DNA from 3 places in the Weizmannia sp. FSL W8-0401 genome. Region 1 is predicted to be linked to each of the others. Evidence: riboswitches for the same ligand, from Rfam matches in the RefSeq annotation. Region 1 holds a riboswitch; each other region holds the start of a gene.
What was found. Region 1 has a riboswitch for thiamine pyrophosphate ahead of NSU00_RS11945 (thiamine phosphate synthase). Riboswitches for the same ligand answer to the same signal wherever they lie in the genome.
Positions count from the first base shown of each region.

Region 2: linked by a shared signal. The riboswitch ahead of tenA (thiaminase II) and the one ahead of NSU00_RS11945 (thiamine phosphate synthase) in region 1 are both predicted to bind thiamine pyrophosphate.
Region 3: linked by a shared signal. The riboswitch ahead of NSU00_RS07330 (ABC transporter permease) and the one ahead of NSU00_RS11945 (thiamine phosphate synthase) in region 1 are both predicted to bind thiamine pyrophosphate.

Region 1 is NZ_JBBPAG010000001.1:2,423,465-2,425,734, reverse strand. Features, by position in the region: gene NSU00_RS11950 (MFS transporter) at 1-579, shown strand, start outside; TPP riboswitch at 849-958, shown strand; gene NSU00_RS11945 (thiamine phosphate synthase) at 1,089-1,694, shown strand; gene thiO (glycine oxidase ThiO) at 1,678-2,270, shown strand, end outside.
Region 2 is NZ_JBBPAG010000001.1:761,554-763,823, reverse strand. Features, by position in the region: gene tenA (thiaminase II) at 20-841, opposite strand; TPP riboswitch at 833-922, opposite strand; gene NSU00_RS03500 (TIGR01777 family oxidoreductase) at 1,183-2,088, shown strand; gene NSU00_RS03495 (hypothetical protein) at 2,136-2,270, opposite strand, start outside.
Region 3 is NZ_JBBPAG010000001.1:1,541,900-1,544,169, reverse strand. Features, by position in the region: gene NSU00_RS07335 (ABC transporter substrate-binding protein) at 1-180, opposite strand, end outside; gene NSU00_RS07330 (ABC transporter permease) at 192-956, opposite strand; TPP riboswitch at 1,203-1,314, opposite strand; partial or broken gene NSU00_RS07325 (IS4 family transposase) at 1,674-2,270, opposite strand, start outside.

The DNA.
Region 1 (2,270 bases):
CGAAGGCGTCGTTGGATTTGGTTAATAACGGGAGCTTTTGCTTTAATAAATGCAGTCCAAATGGGTGTGTGGCAAGTGCTTGGACCCATTATTGCTAAAAATACCATTGGTTCAACTGGATGGGGTCTAACATTAAGTATAAAAGCAGTGGGTCTTCTTATAGCTAGTCTAGTGATGCTGAAATTACAACTCCGGTATCCTCTTCGGGACAGTTTGATTGCCGTTGCTTTCGGTGGAATACCTCTGATCGTCCTTGGCCAAGGATTCGCATTACCTTATTTATTAATTGTTACAGCAATCGCGGGGGTTGGACAAACGATCTCTGGAATCGGCTGGGATACAACATTACAGCAAGCGATTCCACGTGATAAACTTTCACGGGTACTTGCTTTTGATGACTTAGGAGCTTTTATTACAATCCCCATTGGTCAGGTGATGGCAGTTCCTTTGGCTGAGATTTTTGGATATAAAATGGTTGCTACAGTTGGCGGAATAAGCTTTATCCTTGTTGCCCTCATTCCACTATTAGATCGGTCTATAAGAAAAATGAACCCGGAGAAGGAACGATTTTCTAGTTAACATAATTGAGTAATAAGGTTTTTGCACGGTGCATTTGAAGTTTCTCAACTCAATGCCAGACCGGAAGACAGGGGACTTGATGATTTTATCATATACTTGAAAAAAGACTCGATGTTCTATCGAGACATTTTGCTTCACGGGACCTGCCTTTGTCTACTACAGTTATTTCCGGGCATGGAAGAAGACAAACTGCCTATATAAATTGTTGACCTTTTCTAGATATGTGGTATTATTAAACTATAGGCAATATTTACAATTTAATACACGAAGTCATCCGCTAGAGGTGCCTTTTTTAAAAGGCTGAGATCGAAGTATACTTCGGGACTCTTATGAACCTGATCTGGGTAATACCAGCGTAGGAAAGTGGAAACAGGATATTTGATTTCTTTTCAAATCATCAGCCATTTTCTTACCGAAGAAAGTGGCTTTTTTGTTTTTCATTAGGTTCATTTATGTGGAAATTTTCCAAGGAGGTGAGCTAAATTTCTAACGGTATTAAAGAATTACATGTGATCTCGAATGGCAAAATGCCCGTTGCACAGTTACATGAAATATTAACCGATATTCACCCGTTCGTAACGGCCATCCACATACGGGAAAAACAAAAAACGGCACGGGAACTTTACCAGATAATTGAGTATCTAGCGCAAAACATTCCCCTATCCAAAATGATCATTAATGACCGGGTAGATGTCGCTTTGGCAGCGAAAGCAGCTGGTGTTCAGCTAGCCTTTCATAGCTTGGAAACTTCGATTGTCAAAACCATGTTTCCCTTTCTTAAAGTTGGCCGATCGATTCATTCCTATCGTGAAGGCGTAAAAGCCAATCGGGATGGTGCGGATTACGTCTTGTTCGGCCACATCTTTTTTTCCGGCTCAAAGCCCGGAAAGATACCCAAGGGGCTAAAACAATTAGCCAAAGTGGCACAACTAGACATACCGGTGATTGCGATTGGCGGTATAACGCCAGAAAATGCCCAAAGTGTTATTCACGCTGGTGCAAAAGGGATTGCCGTCATGTCAGGAATACTTGAGGCTCGTGATCCTTTATCAGCAGTTAAGGATTACTACAATGCCTTAATAAATGGAGATGGAAAAATTGACGCGTACATTTGATGTTGTCGTGATAGGCGGCGGAATTAACGGAAGTTCTATCGCCTATCAACTTTCAAAAAGAGGAAGAAAAGTAGCCATAATTGAGAAGAAACAATTAGCATGTGAAGCCTCTAGTGCGGCAGCGGGAATGCTTGCGGCACAAGCGGAGATAGAACAAGACGGTCCACTGTTCCAATTCGCTTTAAAAAGCCAAGCTATGTTTCCTGAACTTGCAAACGAACTGTATGAAATGACTGGAATCGATATAGAGTTTGACCAAAAAGGGATCATAAAAATTGCCGAAACCGATGCTATCGCAGAGGAAGTAAAAAAACAGGTGACCTTCCAGCAAAATTGGGATCCAGCCATAAAGTGGCTTGATTCTCATGAATGTTTGGAAATGGAGCCGTCCCTCTCCTCTAACATCGTTGGTGGCATGTATCTTCCTAATGATGGCCACGTCATGCCGGCAACCTTATCGAAGGCCTTTGCAAAGGCAGCGATTCATTTTGGAACGGAAATTCTTGAAAACACGGAAGTCCTCTCGTTCATCTATGAACGGGAACGTGTCATTGGGGTTAAAACGACTTCCGGTGA
Region 2 (2,270 bases), 1.7 Mb from region 1:
TTTTAGTTGCGAATGAAAATCAGACCGGCCAGTCTTGTTTTTTATCGTTCATATCCCAAAATAAATACTCATACTTTGAGGCTATTTGGAAATGGTGTTCTAAGACTGCCAGTTCCGTTTCTGATTTTCCGCTTGCCAGTTGGTCCATTAAGTCAATTAACCACTGCGTTCCGGAGCCGAACGTTTCTGAAGAATAGGTTTCGATCCATTTCTTGTAAGGATTGGTCTCCAATGTGTCTCGATGATTTAATTTCAGCAGTTTCCCAATTTCCCAATAATCCCAGGCACACGGCAACAAGCAGGCAACAAGTTCAGCCAAGCTTCCATTGGCGGCCACTTGCAGCATATAACTTGTGTAAGCAAGATTGGCCGGCGTTAGTTGAGTTGCTTCTAAATCCGTGCGTGTAATGCCAAACTCGGCAGCGTATTGGCGGTGCAGTTCCATCTCAAAATGCAACGATTCATGGAGAACCGCAGCAAATCTCGTCATAATGTCCAGGTTACCCGCTTTCACAACACCCATGGCAAACAGTTTTGCGTACTCAACTAAATATACGTAATCCTGCTTTAAATAATAGATAAATTTATCTCTTTCTAAAGTTCCGTTCCCCAGTCCCACGACAAAAGGATGGTTATGGTTTTTCTCCCAAATCGGCTGGACATTTTGATATAGCCTTTCTGTAAAAGATCGTTTCAACAATGATTCCTCCTTGTTTACCGGGAAACCGATTGCGGTTTGCAGGCTGGTTTCTCCCTTTGCCCTAAGCAGCTTCAAAATAAAAAACCCGCCCTCCATCGGAAAGCGGGTGTATAAATTACAAATCATCAGGTGTAATTTCATCACCTACTTCCCTACGCTAGTACGAACTAGATCAGGTTCAAAGGGTACTTCTCAGCCAACCCGGCGCCCCTAGTAGACTATTATGAATATTCATTTTCATTACTCTTACCATATCATAGTCCCGAATTTTGTGCAACAGGAGATTTATCATCCTAATCTTGATTAAAATGTCGTCTTCCATTAACTTTTTAATATCGGGACAGCTCCGGGAACATCACAGAAGGCTTTTTCCCATAAACAAGGACGAATGAGTTGGAAACCTTGATTTTTCATCATTCGTGCCCATTTATTCCTGACTTAAGTTGCAAACCGTGGAGAAATTTGCAGAACGGAGGGCAAAAATGAGGATTGTGATCGCTGGCGGGACCGGATTTATCGGGCGGAAATTAACGGATATGCTTCTTCGCGAAGGGCATGAAGTGGTCATTTTAACAAGGAAAGACAAGCAGCCGGCAAATCGTGTGCAGTATGTAAAATGGCTGGTGGAAGATGCTTCTCCCGAAAATGAAATAGGGAATGCGGATGTATTCATCAACTTGGCCGGCGTGTCCATAAACGATGGAAGATGGAGTGCCAAACACCAAAAACAAATTTATGAAAGCCGGATGTGCGCAACAGATGAAATGTTGCGCATCCTGTCTGCCATGCCGCGCAAACCGGCAGTGCTGGTCAATGCAAGTGCAATCGGCATCTATCCGCCATCACGCAATGCTGTGTATACTGAAAAATCATTGCAAAGGGCAAATGATTTTCTTGGCAGGACGGTATCGGGTTGGGAAGCCAATGCGAAGCAAGCAGAAAAACATGCCATCCGTACTGTCTTATTGAGATTCGGCGTTGTGCTTGGAAAGGAAAACGGAGCACTGCCCCTTATGGTATTGCCGTATAAATGGTTTGCTGGCGGCACAGTCGGTTCCGGCAATCAATGGGTCTCGTGGGTGCATATAACAGACGTAGTAAGATCGATCTTATTTGCTATTAAAAATGAGAACATCCGCGGCCCGGTCAATGTCACTGCCCCTTCGCCTATAACGATGAAGGCATTTGGCAAAACCATTGGTGCTGTTTTACACCGGCCGCATTGGCTTCCCGTACCTTCTTTTGCCTTGAAACTGGCACTCGGGCAAAAAAGCAGCCTTGTGCTTGAAGGCCAGCATGTACGCCCGGAAGTCCTCATGCAGGCAGGATTTGAATTCATGTTCCCGACGCTCCGGCAAGCTTTGGAAGATTTGCTTACAAATCCATAAGGGCAAAAAAGTACAGGCAACGAACGCCACGGCAGAAGGGCCCCTCTTCACACGCGCATAAAAATAAAGGTCTCCCAACAGCCGTCTTCCGCTGTTGGGAGACCTGGTTTCATCCTGATGGTAGGTCCCTGGTCTTTGTATTTCATTTCAATAGATACTAGAGGTACATGGCTATCCATTTG
Region 3 (2,270 bases), 880 kb from region 1:
GCCCTGCGCTTTAAAATAGCCTTTTTCCTTGGCTACATAAAGAAAAGAATGAACCGCATTTGGATACCAATCCAGCATGATCGTTACTTTTTGCGCATGTTTCGTTGCTTGCTGCGAATGATTGCTGCAGGCACCTAGCATACACGCCAGTACAGCGACCATTACCCATCGTTTCTTCATTGAACATCCCCCTAAATTTTTGTTCTGTTTTTCAATAAGCTTTTTTCCATCCCATAAATAAGCAAAAATAATCCCATGCCGAGTGCAGCCAAAAGAAAAACGGCCGAAAAAACAGCGCCCGACTGCAAATACCCAGACATTCGCTTGCTAAAAAAGCCAAGCCCCGCAGTTGCGCCAAGCCACTCCCCGATCGCTGCCCCGCTGACACAATATACAACCGATAATTTCAAGCCGGATAAAAATTGGGGAAGGGCCATCGGGACAGAAAGTTTTCGGAAAATATCCCAACGGCTGGCGCCCATTGTCCGAAACAAATTCAGATAGGCGGGATCGACGGTTTTTAATCCGTCAAAAGTGCTGATTACAATCGGAAAGATAGCCGTTAACACAATAATCGCTACCTTGCTCCAAACTGAATAGCCGAACCACATCATAAAAACAGGTGATACGGCGACAAGCGGGATCGTTTGCGAAATAACAAGAAACGGATAAAAGATTTTTTCAGCCGTTTTGGAGACATACATGATGACACCGATCATCACTCCACCCGCAACAGATAAAAGAAAACCGATGCCGACTTCCTCCACTGTCGCAGGCAAATGCACATTTATTAGTTGCCTGTGATTTTCTATGAAAGATGCATAGATTTGGGTAGGGGACGGCAAAATGAAAGACGGGATCACCCCTTTCTGTATGACCCACTGCCAGCCGGCTATCAAGACCAGCATCGTAACGCAAAAAAGTCCGTAATCCCCCAGCCATTTTCGCCACTTCATTTAGGAAACCTCCTTTCATCCGAACTTCCAATATGTACAAGCTGCAAACCGTTCCAAAGCCCGTTCAACCATTTGAATTTTTTCCTGCTATAGCAATCTTCCACCTACTTTTTGTTTTTATTTCTTCCTGCCCGTCGTCATTGACGAGGTTTTTCCGGTTACCGCCCTAAAAGCAGCTATTTTCCCTCCCTTCCAACAGAAAAAAGCCAGGCCTGTAAAAGACCTGACTTTAATAAGCAAGAAAATTTCCCAAAATCCCTACTTTCCTACGCCGGCATGATCCGGATCAGGTCCAAAGGGTTGAAAAACCAAATGTTTTTCTCTCAGCCCGCCAATCCGGGCACCCCTAGTAGTCTGAAATATTCACTTTCTTCCATTATAGGCTTTCTATTTGCCTGTGTAAAGTGGTGCAGGCTTTTTTTAATTCAATTTTCTTTCTTCCCTTTCTGCCCTCCTGCTGTTTGGAATAAAGGAGCCAACATTACAGGCCCCGGTAAAAAGAGATCCTGAACATCGGGAAAAGTTCGCGCTAACTGAAGGATTCCGCTTTCTCTCCGGCTTTCCCGTTTTAAAAATGGGCCTGATCGTTTTTTGTACCATGATACTGGCCTTGCAAATTTCCGATTCCCAGGCCATGATATTAATAACTAAAACTTGAAAGTACGAAAATCGTGCAAACTCCTTGTCGCCACTGCGGTTATCCCGTCTAATTTAGAGCTAAGCTGCTTTAATTAGGTGTTTTTGATAGCTGACAGATAACTTTTTTTAAATTGCTCAAAGTAGTATTTAGTACTTCTTCACAAAGGATATACTCATCCTTAAAAGCTTCTTTAAATAAATCAATCAATTGTTGAATCGCTTCTGCGAAGGTGATGTCAGTAAGTTCATCAACCATGAGATAAAACAACTCACCCAGGGTCCGATCATCTACCTGTTCACGGTGTTGGACTGCAAGGATTGAGTAACCAATTGCGACAAGAGCGGTATGTGCAAAGATACCGTCATAAGACAATCCTTGATATTTTGCCAGGCGGAGGTACTATTTACACATCTTGAAGTATACTTCAATCGACCAGCGCTTTCCGTAAAGCTGAATAACTTCATCTTCAGAGAGCCGGGTGTCCGTTGTCGCCAAGACAAGGTAATCATTTCGTTTATTGCGGTTGCGGATATAAACGAGTTTGACTGGCACCGACGTTTCCCCGTCAACTGCTTCAACAAGAACGGATAACAGATAGCGTGAACGTCCGCGACGTTTCTTCTGGGTGTTAAAGATCGTTTTCACATCCATCAGTCCACCGTTGAACTGGTAAT